DNA from 3 places in the Shinella sp. genome. Region 3 is predicted to be linked to each of the others. Evidence: predicted binding sites of a transcription regulator. Region 3 holds the regulator's gene; each other region holds the start of a gene.
What was found. Region 3 encodes HrcA, which represses chaperone genes, less so after heat shock. Its sites were predicted from a motif close to GTTAGCACTCNCNNNNNGNGAGTGCTAAC; they were not measured.
Positions count from the first base shown of each region.

Region 1: groES (co-chaperone GroES) is a predicted target of HrcA. The motif match lies at 2,933-2,961, and genes of this name have one in related genera.
Region 2: groES (co-chaperone GroES) is a predicted target of HrcA. The motif match lies at 2,280-2,308, and genes of this name have one in related genera.

Region 1 covers NZ_JBQVPI010000014.1:154,518-159,319, forward strand. Annotated here, with positions in the region: gene ACT6VE_RS22830 (TIGR02300 family protein) at 1-350, shown strand, start outside; tRNA gene ACT6VE_RS22835 (tRNA-Ala) at 497-572, shown strand; gene rsgA (ribosome small subunit-dependent GTPase A) at 854-1,876, opposite strand; gene ACT6VE_RS22845 (J domain-containing protein) at 2,137-2,745, opposite strand; gene groES (co-chaperone GroES) at 3,013-3,309, shown strand; gene groL (chaperonin GroEL) at 3,373-4,802, shown strand, end outside.
Region 2 covers NZ_JBQVPI010000005.1:160,937-165,738, forward strand. Annotated here, with positions in the region: gene groL (chaperonin GroEL) at 228-1,868, opposite strand; gene groES (co-chaperone GroES) at 1,925-2,221, opposite strand; gene ACT6VE_RS11620 (TIGR01459 family HAD-type hydrolase) at 2,541-3,389, shown strand; gene ACT6VE_RS11625 (bifunctional riboflavin kinase/FAD synthetase) at 3,409-4,389, shown strand; gene ileS (isoleucine--tRNA ligase) at 4,643-4,802, shown strand, end outside.
Region 3 covers NZ_JBQVPI010000009.1:76,653-81,454, forward strand. Annotated here, with positions in the region: gene hemW (radical SAM family heme chaperone HemW) at 1-21, opposite strand, end outside; gene rdgB (RdgB/HAM1 family non-canonical purine NTP pyrophosphatase) at 28-672, opposite strand; gene ACT6VE_RS17880 (VOC family protein) at 681-1,097, opposite strand; gene rph (ribonuclease PH) at 1,109-1,825, opposite strand; gene hrcA (heat-inducible transcriptional repressor HrcA) at 2,001-3,080, shown strand; gene grpE (nucleotide exchange factor GrpE) at 3,172-3,795, shown strand; gene ptsN (PTS IIA-like nitrogen regulatory protein PtsN) at 3,867-4,331, opposite strand; gene hpf (ribosome hibernation-promoting factor, HPF/YfiA family) at 4,406-4,802, opposite strand, start outside.

The DNA.
Region 1 (4,802 bases), on a different contig from region 3:
AAACAGGCAAGAAATTCTACGACCTGAACCGTAATCCGATCGTCTCGCCCTACACGGGCAAGTCCTATCCGCTGTCCTTCTTTGAAGAGACGGCTGCGGTTGCGGTTCTCGAAAAGGCGGCTGAGGAAGAGGAAGTCAACGAAGTCGACGCCGAGAACACGGAAGTCGAACTCGTCTCTCTCGAGGATGCCGACGAAGCAGCGAGCGGCGACGACCTGCCGGATCTCGGCGATGACGAGGTCGAAATCGACGGCGACGAAGACGATACGTTCCTGGAACAGGACGAAGATGACGACGATGACGACATGACCGGCCTGATCGGCGTCACCGGCGACGAAGACGAAGCATAAGACGTTGTTTTTCCGGCCGGTTTCAAAAAAACCGGCCGGATTTCATTTTTCGGCTTGCCATCTCCGATCACCGGAAGTAATAAGCCGCACACCGAACGGAAACGCCGCTTCGGTTCCCGGAAAACCGGCCTAGCCGGACCCGTTATGGGGCTATAGCTCAGCTGGGAGAGCGCTTGCATGGCATGCAAGAGGTCAGCGGTTCGATCCCGCTTAGCTCCACCAATCTCTCTCAAGTAATTGGTTTCCTTACAGGCCTTTGGCCGACAAAGGTCATTTCTGCCGCGTTGGTGCACCACGAGCAGAAAACTCGCGGCGAAGAAAAAACAACGTCTCAGCCTGCGCGCGCCGAACCGCCAGCCTTGCCGCACGATCTTCGTCCACAGAGCGTCGCTTAACTCATACCGCTAGGCCGGCCCCCAAAGACCGCCGTGGTTCAACGCGGCATCCCATGAAGCATGCGATCAGGCAAATCAGGAATCCTGAATGCCGATCCGGCCTACCCCCTAGTATTTTTTCTTGCGGACGATCTTGTTGCCCCGCGGTCCGCTGACGACTGGCGTTCGGTTGCGGTTTTCTGCAAGCAGGCTGCGCCAGCGTTCCAGGCGATCGACAGCTAGGTCGCCGCTGGCAACCGCCGCCTGCACGGCGCAGCCCGGTTCGTGGGCATGGGTGCAGTCGCGAAATCGGCAAAGCGGGGCCAGGTCTGTGATTTCAGCAAACAGCGTATCGATACCGTCGGTAACATCGCTGACGTAGAGCGTTCGTATTCCCGGCGTATCAATGACCCAGCCGCCGCCTGAAATGGCATGCAGCGATCGTGCGGTCGTGGTGTGCCGGCCCTTTGCATCTTTTTCCCGGATCCCTCCGGTCTTCTGCGTTGTGCCGGATGCAGGCCCGGCCAGGGTGTTCACCAGCGTCGATTTTCCGACGCCGGAGGACCCCACCAGCGCCACAGTCTGGCCAACACCGCACCAGGGCCTCAGCAGGGACACGGCATCGGCCGAGCGCGCATTCAAGACAACGACGGGCAAGTCACGCTGTAGCGCCTTGGCTTGCTGCTCGAACAGGCCGGCGTCATCGGCGGTGTCAGCCTTGGTCAGCACGATCACCGGATTGGTCCCGGCCTGGTTGGCCATGATCAAGTAGCGTTCCAGCCTTCCGAGGTTGAAATCGGCATTGCACGAGGTCACGATAAACAGGGTATCGACATTGGCCGCAGCAAGCTGCTGGCCGTGCCCGCCTTCCGCGCGCCGCTGGAACACGGTTCTTCGGTCGAGGCGGCGGACAAACATGCCCGTCAGGGGATCGGCAAGAACCCAATCGCCCACCGCAAAGTCAGCAGTGTTGGTATTGGCCGGAAGCTCTAGTCCGATCGGCCCGGTGGCATCGATCGCGTCGATGCGCGCCCGGTGAACCGAGGCGACGCGCCTGGCTGCGAGATCCGCTTCGCCCGGCTCGACCTGCGCCGCGAAGAAATCCGACCAGCCAAGCAGTTCAAGCGATGAGGGCGGGTTGGAAGCGGTCAAAGTTTGATCCGACTATTCGGCGATGCTGTCATGGACAGGCTTTCCGCAGGTTGAGGTTGCTTGATTCCATGGGAGAATCACGTTGTTTTGACCGCTCGACATGCTGCTACTGGCTGATTGACGTTGTCCAACCGCGAAGCCGACTTTGTCGCCTGCGCGGAGGGAACCGCCGCATTGCAAGGCAGACAGACGAACGAAGCAGTCAATGCTCAGCTTGTCATTTCAACGTCCGCAGGGCTACCGTTGGAGAGACGAATCCCTCAGCAAAATCCGTTTAATTTGAGAATCTTATGCGCCTCGATGGAAGCGCGAAGCTCATCCTCGGAAATGCGATTTCCCTGGTTGGTATCGGGATGGTGCATCTTGAGCCTTTCCTTGTAGCGGCTCTTGATTTCCTCGGGCGTCGCATCCGGCGAAAGACCGAGTGTCTCAAATGCCTTGGCTTCAAGCACCTTGAGCTTCCGCTTCTGGAGTTCGGCTCTTTGCGCCTGGCGCTGCGCCGCGGTCTTGCGGGCATTCAATGCCTTTGCAGAACCGGAGCGGACGGTAGAGGGCATCGGAACTTCGGATCCCCGGTCGACTGCTGCCCCCCAGGTCGGCCGCGCGCCGATTGTCGCTTCTTTCTGGTAGCGGGCGATGTCTGCATCAGAAAGACCTGTCGCAAAATTGTAGCCCTTGTTGTACTCCTTTACATGCTCAAGACAGAACAGCAGATACAGGCCTTCGGCGTCTCGCCCGACGGGTGCGCGGTGCGAACCGGTCTTTTCGCAACCATCCCATTGGCATTTCGGCCCGACAGGCTCGCTTTGCGGGGTCGCCTTCTTCCGCGTGGATTTAAGGCCGACGAATATTTTGGAATCACGTGTCATGGGACCGATATGAAGGTAGCGGGGGGCGTTGGCAAGAATTAGCGAGCTTTGCAGTTAAAGGCTTTCAGCACGCGATACGTCAGAATCGGCGTGATGTCTCTCCCCTTCTCCCGTTGGCTACTCGACATGTTGCCTGCGAGCTTCTTGTCCCCGGCCATTCTCAAGCACGCCCAAAACAGGAAACTCTGCTAGCACTCTCGGCGCGGGAGTGCTAAGAGTGTTTACCGGGATGGGCCATTGGGCCGCGTCTCGCCAAGGAACCCCAAAATGACAAGTACCGTTTTCCGGCCGTTGCACGACCGCGTCGTCGTGCGCCGTATCGAGGCTGAAGCCAAGACCAAGGGTGGCATTATCATTCCTGACACCGCCAAGGAAAAGCCGCAGGAAGGCGAAATCGTCGCCGTCGGTTCCGGCGCTCGTGACGAGTCCGGCAAGGTCGTCCCGTTGGACGTCAAGGCTGGCGACCGCATCCTGTTCGGCAAGTGGTCGGGCACCGAAGTCAAGCTCGACGGCGAAGACCTTCTGATCATGAAGGAAGCCGACATCATGGGCGTCATCGCCTGATCTCGACGGCTTCTTCCGTTCCTATTGACAAAGACCATTGGGCCAACAGCCCGGGAGTTTTCCATGTCTGCCAAACAGATCAAATTCGGCCGTGATGCACGCGAAAAGCTGCTGCGCGGCGTCGATATCCTCGCTGACGCAGTGAAAGTCACGCTCGGCCCCAAGGGCCGCAATGTCGTGATCGACAAGTCGTACGGCGCGCCGCGCATCACCAAGGACGGCGTCACCGTCGCCAAGGAAATCGAACTGGAAGACAAGTTCGAGAACATGGGCGCCCAGCTCGTTCGCGAAGTTGCTTCCAAGACCAACGACATCGCCGGCGACGGCACGACGACGGCAACCGTTCTTGCGCAAGCCATTGTTCGCGAAGGCGGCAAGGCCGTCGCTGCTGGCATGAACCCGATGGATCTGAAGCGCGGCATCGACCTTGCGGTCACCGCCGTCGTCAAGGACCTGCTCGCCAAGGCCAAGAAGATCAACACCTCGGAAGAGATTGCCCAGGTCGGCACGATCTCGGCCAATGGCGAAAAGGAAATCGGCCAGTACATCGCCGACGCGATGCAGAAGGTCGGCAACGAGGGCGTCATTACCGTCGAGGAAGCCAAGACCGCCGAGACGGAGCTTGAAGTCGTCGAAGGCATGCAGTTCGACCGCGGCTACCTCAGCCCCTATTTCGTCACCAATGCCGAGAAGATGGTGGCTGATCTGGAAGACGCCTACGTGCTGCTGCACGAAAAGAAGCTCTCCAACCTGCAGGCCATGCTGCCGATCCTGGAAGCTGTCGTTCAGACCGGCAAGCCGCTGGTGATCATCTCGGAGGATGTCGAAGGCGAAGCGCTTGCAACGCTCGTGGTCAACAAGCTGCGTGGTGGCCTCAAGATCGCTGCCGTCAAGGCTCCTGGCTTCGGCGACCGCCGCAAGGCCATGCTGGAGGATCTTGCGATCCTGACCGGCGGCACTGTCATCTCCGAAGACCTCGGCATCAAGCTCGATACCGTCACGCTCGACATGCTCGGCCATGCCAAGAAAATCTCGATCACCAAGGAAACCACCACCGTCGTCGATGGCGCCGGCACCAAGGCTGAGATTGAAGGCCGCGTGGCCCAGATCAAGGCGCAGATCGAAGAGACCACGTCGGACTACGATAAGGAAAAGCTGCAGGAACGTCTTGCCAAGCTTTCTGGCGGCGTTGCCGTGATCCGTGTCGGCGGCTCGACGGAAATCGAAGTCAAGGAAAAGAAGGACCGCATCGACGACGCGCTCAACGCGACGCGTGCTGCCGTCGAAGAAGGTATCGTGCCCGGCGGCGGAACTGCCTTGCTGCGCGCTTCCATCGTCCTCGACGTCAAGGGCGAGAACGACGACCAGAATGCCGGCGTCGCGATCATCCGCAAGGCCTTGCAGTCGCTGGTTCGCCAGATCGCCGAAAACGCCGGCGACGAAGGCTCCATCGTGGTCGGACGGATTCTCGAAAGCAATACGGACAATTACGG
Region 2 (4,802 bases), on a different contig from region 3:
TCGAGTTTTAGCGCCTGAACCCCCGGTGAATCTGAAAAGTTCACTTGGGGCGACTTTATAGTTGGTTTTTTAATGCCAGCAACGGCTTTTTGATAATTATTGCACGAATGGAAAAATTCTTTTCGCGGTAACGATGCAGCCCCGTTCCGACGGAAAGCAGAAAGGGCGGCCCGAAGACCGCCCTTTCCGAACTGAACCGGATGGCTCAGATATAAGACCCGAAGGTCTTACATCATGTCCATGCCGCCCATGCCGCCCATGCCGCCAGGCATGCCGCCAGCGGATTCCTTCTTCGGCAGTTCGGCGATCATGGCTTCCGTCGTGATCAGCAGCGAAGCAACCGAAGCAGCGTTCTGCAGAGCCGTGCGGACAACCTTGACCGGGTCGACGATGCCAAGCGCAATCAGGTCGCCGTATTCGCCGGTCTGGGCGTTGTAGCCGTAGTTGTCTTCGTTCTTGTCGAGGATCTTGCCGACAACGATCGAAGCTTCGTCACCAGCGTTCTCGGCGATCTGGCGAACCAGCGACTGGAGCGCCTTGCGAACGATGTTGACGCCGGCTTCCTGGTCGTCGTTTTCACCCTTGACGGTGATCTTCGTGGAGGAACGCAGCAGGGCAACGCCGCCGCCCGGTACGATACCTTCCTGAACAGCAGCGCGCGTCGCGTTGAGGGCGTCGTCGATGCGGTCCTTCTTTTCCTTCACTTCGACTTCCGTCGAACCGCCGACGCGGATGACGGCAACGCCGCCAGCGAGCTTGGCAAGACGTTCCTGCAGCTTCTCGCGGTCGTAGTCGGAGGTGGTTTCTTCGATCTGGGCCTTGATCTGCGCGACGCGGCCTTCGATTTCAGCCTTCTGGCCGGCACCGTCGACGATCGTCGTGTTTTCCTTGGAGATCGAAACCTTCTTCGAACGGCCGAGCATGTCGAGCGTTACGTTTTCGAGCTTGATGCCGAGGTCTTCGGAGATAACCGTGCCGCCCGTCAGGATGGCGATGTCTTCGAGCATGGCCTTGCGGCGGTCGCCGAAGCCAGGAGCTTTGACGGCAGCGATCTTGAGGCCGCCACGCAGCTTGTTGACGACGAGCGTTGCGAGGGCTTCGCCTTCGACGTCTTCAGCGATGATGACCAGCGGCTTGCCGGTCTGGACGACGGCTTCGAGAACCGGCAGCATCGCCTGGAGGTTCGAGAGCTTCTTCTCGTGCAGGAGAATGAAAGCGTCTTCGAGGTCGGCGATCATCTTTTCCGGGTTGGTCACGAAGTAGGGCGACAGGTAGCCGCGGTCGAACTGCATGCCTTCGACGACTTCGAGTTCGGTTTCGGCGGTCTTGGCTTCTTCAACCGTGATGACGCCTTCGTTGCCAACCTTCTGCATGGCTTCAGCAATGTCGAGACCGACCTGCTTGTCGCCGTTTGCGGAGATCGTGCCAACCTGGGCGACTTCTTCCGACGTGTTGATCTTCTTGGCCTTGGCCTGGAGATCCTTGACGACTTCAGCAACGGCGAGATCGATGCCGCGCTTCAGGTCCATCGGGTTCATGCCGGCGGCAACAGCCTTGTGGCCTTCGCGAACGATGGCCTGGGCAAGAACGGTTGCAGTCGTCGTGCCGTCGCCGGCGATGTCGTTGGTCTTGGAAGCAACTTCGCGAACGAGCTGGGCGCCCATGTTCTCGAACTTGTCGTCCAGTTCGATTTCCTTGGCGACGGAAACGCCGTCCTTGGTGATGCGCGGTGCGCCGAACGACTTGTCGATGATGACGTTACGACCCTTCGGGCCGAGCGTTACCTTGACTGCGTCTGCGAGAATGTCGACGCCGCGCAGCATCTTTTCGCGCGCGCTGCGGCCGAACTTGATTTCTTTGGCTGCCATTGTGTTAGCTCCTGAAAGAGGTATCAGCGAATTTCGGAAAGGGATTTATCGGCAGATCAGCCGATGACGCCCATGATGTCGGCTTCCTTCATGATCAGAAGGTCTTCGCCGTCGAGCTTGACTTCGGTGCCCGACCACTTGCCGAACAGAACGCGGTCGCCAGCCTTGACGTCCAGCGGGACGACCTTGCCGGACTCGTCACGAGCGCCGGAACCGACGGCGACGATTTCGCCTTCCTGCGGCTTTTCCTTGGCGGTATCCGGAATGATGATGCCGCCCTTGGTCTTGGCTTCAGATTCAACGCGACGAACGACGACGCGATCGTGAAGCGGGCGGAAGGTGGTGCTTGCCATTGTCTTATCCCTCGATCGAATGACATTGCGGATCCCGAACTGGATCCGATGGATGAGTGTTAGCACTCACCGTTTAGGAGTGCTAGCGGGCTGGAAATAGGCGGCGGGGTGTTTCGAGTCAAGAAGAGCGACTGGAAATTATTTTGCCGCGAATGGTTACCGCTGCCGCCAGATGGGAGCGACATCGCATGCCATCAAGTCAGTCTCGTGAATTTTCGGCAGTTTCCCCGTCGATACGGCAAAATTGTGTGGAGAGGCTTGTTTTCTTGGCCTCGCTTTGCAATGTCAGCCGGGCTCGACCTCGACACGGGAATCCCTGATGGCTCAACGCATCCAATCCTTCCGCGATATCGCCACGCACTATGACGTGGTGCTCTGCGACGTCTGGGGCGTCCTGCACAATGGCGTCGAAGCCTTTTCCTATGCCTCCGAGGCGCTTGCGGAGGCCCGCGCCGCCGGCCTCACCGTCGTGCTCATCACCAATTCGCCGCGTCCGCATCCGGGCGTGAAGGTGCAAATCCGCGGCCTCGGCGTCACCGACGCTTCCTATGACCGCATCGTCACGTCAGGCGATGTCACCCGCGCGTTGATCGCGAAGGGCCCGAAGAAGATCTATTTCATCGGCGCGGAAAAGGACTTGGCCCTGCTCGATGGCCTCGGCGTCGAGCCGGTCGGTCTGGAGGAGGCGGGCATCGTCGTCTGCGCGGGCCTTCGCGAGGACGAGAAGGACACAGTCGAGGATTACCGTGCGGAGCTGACGGCACTCGCCGCGCGAGACCTGCCCTTCATCTGCGCCAACCCGGATCTCGTCGTCGAGCGCGGCCACCGGCTCATTCCCTGCGCCGGCGCGCTCGCCAAGCTTTATGAAGAGCTTGGCCGTGCCAGCCAGATCGCCGGCAAGCCGCATCGGCCGATCTACGAAAAGTCGATTGCCGAGGCCGAGGATGTGCGCGGCGCCTTCGACCTGTCGCGTGTCATCGCCATCGGCGACGGCATGCCGACGGATGTACGCGGCGCTGAAGCCTTCGGTCTCGATGTGCTCTATATTTCCGGCGGCATCCATGCGCAGGAATATGTTGAAGCCGGCCGCACGGACGAGGCAAGATTGGAACGCTTTCTCGCTCAGGAAAATGCCCACCCGAAGTGGTGGATGCCCCGGCTGCAGTGACGGGACGGAGACGGTCGTCATGACGGTATTTCACAGAAACGAGACGAAACAGCCGCTGCCGGAGCATCTGCGCGGCGGCGTCATCGCCATCGGCAATTTCGACGGCGTGCACCGTGGCCACCAGGCGGTGCTGCAACGGGCGCTCGATCTCGCCACCGAGCGCGGCGTTCCCGCCCTCGTTTTGACATTCGAGCCGCATCCGCGCACCGTCTTCCGCCCGGAACGCCCCGTCTTCCGCCTGACGCCGGCGCCGCTGAAGGCCCGCATCCTGGAAGGCATGGGTTTTTCCGCCGTCATCGAATACCCGTTCGATCGCGGATTTTCCGAAATATCGGCGCATGATTTCATCCGCGCCATCCTCCTGGACTGGCTGCACGCCTCCGAGGTCGTCACCGGCTTCGATTTCCATTTCGGCAAGGGCAGGGAAGGCGGCCCGGCCTTCCTGATGGCCGCCGGCCAGAACAATGGTTTCGGCGTCACGCTGGTCGATGCCTTCCGCGACGAGAATGCCTCGGTGATCTCGTCGAGCTTCGTCCGCTCGCTGCTCGGCGAAGGCGCCGTCGTCGAGGCGTCCGGCCAGCTCGGTTATCACTACACGGTCGAGGCCGAGGTAATCGGCGGCAAGCAGCTCGGTCGCACATTGGGTTATCCGACTGCCAACATGCAGCTTCCGCCGGAAGTGGAATTGCGCAACGGCATCTACGCCGTGCGCTTCCGTCGCCCGGATGGAAGCCTGCACGACGGCGTCGCCAGCTATGGCCGCCGCCCCACCGTCACTGCCAATGGCGCACCGCTGCTTGAAACCTTCCTCTTCGATTTTTCCGGCGATCTCTACGGCGAAGTCTCCGCCGTCTCCTTCTTCGGGCACCTGCGCGACGAGCTGAAATTCGACGGCCTGGACGCGCTCGTCGTGCAGATGAAACGCGATGAGGAGGAGGCGCGGGCGCTGCTTTCCGGCGTACGATCGCTTGGGACCATCGACCAGCGGCTCTGTTTCTGACGGGAACGACGGCTTTCGGCGTGCCCCGTCTTTTCAAAGCGATCAAAACGCCGTAATACCGCGCGCATGATGCTCAACCGGCTGACCATCGATCTGCGAATTAGTGGCCCGGCTTTCCGCGCGCTCTGAGCGAGAGCCGGAAGGTCCGGGATTTCGGACGTTTTCGAAAGCGTCCCCGCCGTCAGTGCCACAGTATTGACTGATACTTTCCCCGCATGCGCGAAAACCGCGCGACGAGACGATAGCCATATCCATGACCGATACGCCCGAAAAAGTCGATTATTCCGCCACCCTCTACCTGCCGCAGACGGAGTTTCCGATGCGCGCCGGCCTGCCGACGAAGGAGCCGGAAACGGTGGCCCGCTGGCAGAAGATGGGTCTTTACAAGCAGCTGCGCGCCTCCGCCGCTGGCC
Region 3 (4,802 bases):
ATCGAAGGGTGCCGCCGTCATTGAGCCTCAAGCCTTCAGGCAGGTTTCGACGAAGAGCTTGAAGGCGCGGGCGCGGTGCGACAGCGCTGCCGCGTCACCCGGCTTCCAGCCATGCTTTTCTTCCGCACTCATTTCGCCGAAGGTTGTCTCGTAGCCCACGGGCTGGAAGACGGGGTCGTAACCAAAACCCTGGCTGCCGCGTGGCGGCCAGACGACGGTGCCCTCGACTTCACCGCGGAACAGTTCCGTATGGCCATCCGGCCAGGCAAGGCAGAGCACGGAGACGAAGCGCGCGGTGCGGTCCTTCGCGTCGGTCGCGCCCTTGTCGGCAAGCGCCTTCTCGACCTTTTCCATGGCCATCGCGAAGTCACGCGTGCCGTCTTCTTTCTCCGCCCAGTTTGCCGTGTAGACGCCCGGCGCACCGTCGAGCGCGTCGATGACGAGGCCGGAATCGTCCGAAAGGGAAGGCAGGCCGGAAGCCCTGGCCGAGGCGAGCGCCTTGATCGCCGCATTCTCCTCGAAGGTCGTGCCCGTCTCGTCCGGCTCTTCGAATTTCAGCTCGGCGGCCGATTTGGCCGAGAAGCCGAAGGGGCCGATCAGGTCCTCGATCTCGCGGATTTTTCCGGCATTGTGGCTGGCGACGACGATCGTCTTGGTGTCGAGCTTGCGCATAAAAGTCCCTAAGCGATGTTCCAGAGGCTCGGCTCGGCACATTCAAGACTGTTGCCGGCAGGGTCGCGGAAATAGATGGAGCGGGCGCCGTTCGGCCAACAAAAATCCGCTTCGATGGTGATGCCGGCTTCTTCGAGCTTTTTTACCCAGAAATCAAGCGCTGGCCCCGGCACGCGGAAACAGGCATGGCCCGGTCCAGTCGCGCCATGGACCGGCACGGGAAAGGCGTGGGGCGGCGGCGGAACCATGGTCTCCTTCGCATTGAAGATCAGGAGAACGCCGGGACCGCAGCGGAAGAAGACGTGGCGGTTCGCCTGCCGCGTGATCTTTTCAAGGCCCAGAACACCGCCATAGAAGGCTTCCGCCGCGTCGAGGTCGTCCGCATAGAGCGCGGTTTCGAGAATGCCTTCGATCGCGGCGGTCATGGGCGCCTTCCTTAGGCGATGGTCTGCTTCTGCAGGGTAACCAGTTCGGCGATGCCATTGCGGGCAAGTGCCATCAGGCTGGAGAACTCTTCTTCGGAGAACGGCTTGCCTTCGGCCGTGCCTTGGATTTCGACGATGCCGCCCGAGCCGGTCATGACGAAGTTGGCGTCCGTCTCGGCAGCGGAATCTTCCAGATAGTCGAGGTCGATGACCGACTGGCTGGCGAAGATGCCGCAGGAGATCGCGGCGACATGGTCCTTCAGGACCTTCTCGACCTTGATCATGCTGCGCGCTTCCATCCACTTCAGGCAGTCGTGAAGGGCGATGAAGGCGCCGGTGATCGAGGCGGTGCGGGTGCCGCCATCGGCCTGGATGACGTCGCAGTCGATGGTGATCTGGCGTTCGCCGAGCGCTTCGAGATCGACGACGGCGCGCAGCGACCGGCCGATGAGGCGCTGGATTTCCTGCGTGCGGCCACCCTGCTTGCCGGTAGCGGCCTCGCGGCGCATGCGGTCACCGGTGGCGCGCGGCAACATGCCGTATTCGGCGGTGACCCAGCCCTTGCCGCTGTTGCGCAGCCACGGCGGCGTCTTCTCTTCGAGGCTTGCAGTGACGAGCACGTGCGTGTCGCCGAACTTGACGAGACAGGAGCCTTCGGCATGCTTGGAGATGTTGCGCTCGAAGGTAACCTTGCGCATCTGATCGGTTTTTCTGCCGGACGGCCGCATTGCGAACTCCTGTCTCGTGATATCTGGAACGCTGCTTTAGACCAGTTCGCCGGGCGAGGGAATGGCGCGGCGGCACCCCGCGCGATTTCTCGGGATGCTGCGCCGCGAAAATCCGTTTTGCGCTTCCGCACGAAATCACTATATTCCCTGGAAATAACGAGGTTGCAGCAGAAAGATGGTTTTGAAATCTCCGGGTCCTGACAGTCAGGCGGCGCTCGACGAGCGTTCGGGCGAAGTCTTTCGCCGCATCGTGGAAAGCTATCTGGAAAGCGGGGAGCCGCTCGGCTCGCGCAACCTGTCGCGTATCCTGCCCATGTCGCTGTCGCCCGCCTCCGTGCGCAACGTGATGAGCGACCTGGAAGAACTCGGTCTCATCTATTCACCGCATACCAGCGCCGGGCGGCTGCCGACGCAGCTTGGCCTGCGCTTCTTCGTTGATGCCTTCATGCAGGTCGGCAACATTTCGGCGGAAGACCGCGCCTCGATCGAGCGGCATGTGCGCCCGCACGGCCAGAAACATACCGCCGTCGAGACGATGATGAAGGAGGCGAGCCAGGCGCTGTCCGGCATGTCGCGTGGCGCTGGCCTCGTCATCACCTCGAAGAACGACGCCATATTGAAACATGTCGAATTCATCCGGCTGGAGCCGACCAAGGCGCTTGTCGTGCTGGTCGGCGATCACGATCAGATCGAAAACCGCATCATCGAGCTTCCGGCCGGCGTCACCAGCTCGCAGCTCACGGAGGCGGCCAACTTCCTCAACGCTCATCTTGCCGGCAACACGCTGTTTGAAGCGCGCGCCCAGCTGGAGCGCCTGCGCGGCGAAATCAGCGGTGAGCTCGACAAGCTGTCGCAGGACCTGGTCGAGCGCGGGCTTGCGGTCTGGTCCGGCGGGTTCGATGTGGCGAAACCGACGCGGCTCATCGTGCGCGGCCGGGCAAACCTGTTGGAAGGCCTTGCCGGGGCAGAAGATATCGATCGTCTGCGCATGCTGTTCGATGACCTGGAGCGCAAGGACAGCCTGATCGAACTGTTGAACCTCGCCGAGACCGGCCCGGGCGTGCGTATCTTCATCGGCTCGGAAAACAAGCTCTTCTCGCTCTCCGGTTCTTCGCTGATCGTGGCGCCCTACCGCGACAGCGACGAGAAGATCGTCGGCGCCGTCGGCGTCATCGGGCCGACCCGGCTCAACTATTCCCGTATCGTGCCCATGGTGGACTATACGGCCCAGCTCATGTCGCGGCTTTCGCGCTGAACTCTGGCAATCCAGCCATCAGCCCTTGATTTTTCGGGTTCAAAGCTCGATATCGGGCCCAACCCTTAAAAGATGCAATTCGGAGTACGTCATGACCGACGACAACAAGAAACATGGACCTGACGAAGGCGTGGAAAACGACTTTGCAGCAGAAACGTCCGCATTCGAAGACGTGGCTGCCGAGGTTGACGCCCCAGCCGAGCCGGATCCGATCGACGTTCTGCGCGCGGAAAACAGCGACCTCAGGGACAGGTATCTCCGCCTCGCCGCGGAGATGGACAACCTGCGCCGTCGCACCGAGCGTGATGTGAAGGACGCCAAGTCCTATTCCGTTGCCGGTTTTGCACGCGACATGCTGGCCGTGTCCGACAACCTGCGCCGCGCGCTGGATGCCATTCCGGCCGACGCCCTGGAAAGCGGCGATGCGGGCCTGAAGGCGCTTGCGGAAGGTGTCGAGATGACCGAGCGCTCCATGCTCGCCGCCCTCGAACGCCACGGCGTGCGCAAGCTCGATCCGGTCGGCGAAAAGTTCGACCCGAACTTCCACCAGGCGATGTTTGAAGTGCCGAACCCGGAAGTCGCCAACAACACGGTCGTGCAGGTCGTGCAGGCCGGCTTCGTCATCGGCGAGCGCGTGCTGCGCCCCGCCATGGTCGGCGTGTCGAAGGGCGGCCCGAAGGCTCCCGCCGGCGAGGCAAGTGCTGCGCAGGCCTGATTTTCAATCGAACGAAAAAGAAAAACCGGCGGTCGCAAAACCGCCGGTTTTTTCATGTGAATTCGAAATGGTCAGGCCGCGTTCGACGCCTGCTCCTCGCTGAGGCAGGCGTAGATCGCGCTCTCGCTGTCGGAGGCGCGCAGCTTCGCGACCATCGATGGATCGCGCAGCACGCGGGCGATGCGTGACAGCGCCTTCAAATGGTCCGCACCGGCGCCTTCCGGCGCCAGAAGCAGGAAGACAAGGTCGACCGGCTGGTCGTCCAATGCCTCGAAGTCCACAGGAGTCTCCAGTCTCGCGAAGAGGCCGGTGATCTGTGAAAGCTCCTTCAGCTTGCCGTGCGGGATGGCAATACCATTGCCCACGCCGGTCGAACCGAGCCGTTCGCGCTGAAGAATGACGTCAAAAATCTCGCGTTCCGGAATTCCGGTGAGCTTCGCCGCTTTTGCTGCCAGTTCCTGAAGCATCTGCTTCTTGGAATTGGCCTTCATCGCCGGAATAATCGCACTTTGCTGCAGCAAACCTGCCAATGCCATGCTTTTGTCCTCGTGAGGCGGGTGAAGGGATTGAAGAAACGTGGTGCCGGTTTCCGGCACCACGCTCCCTTCACTCAGCCTTTGATATTGGCTGCGTCGATCCAGCCAATATTGCCGTCGTTGCGTCGGTAGACGATATTGAGCTGCTCCGATCCGGCGCTGCGGAAGAGAAGAACCGGATCGTCCGTCATATCGAGCGCCATGACGGCGCTTGCGACGGACATTGTCCTCAGTTTCTTCGTGCTTTCCGCAACGATGGTCGGAGCGTAGTCCTCGGGAAGCTCATCGTCTTCGTCGGGGACCGAATCCATCACCGTGTAGGCCACTTCTGCAAAGGCATCGTGACCATTGCCGTTGTGGTGTGCCTTGAGTTTGCGCTTGTACCGGCGCAGGCGTTTCTCGATCCGTTCGGAGGCCGATTGGAAGGCCACGAAGGGGTCGTTTGCTTCGCCATTTGCCTGCAAGGCCATG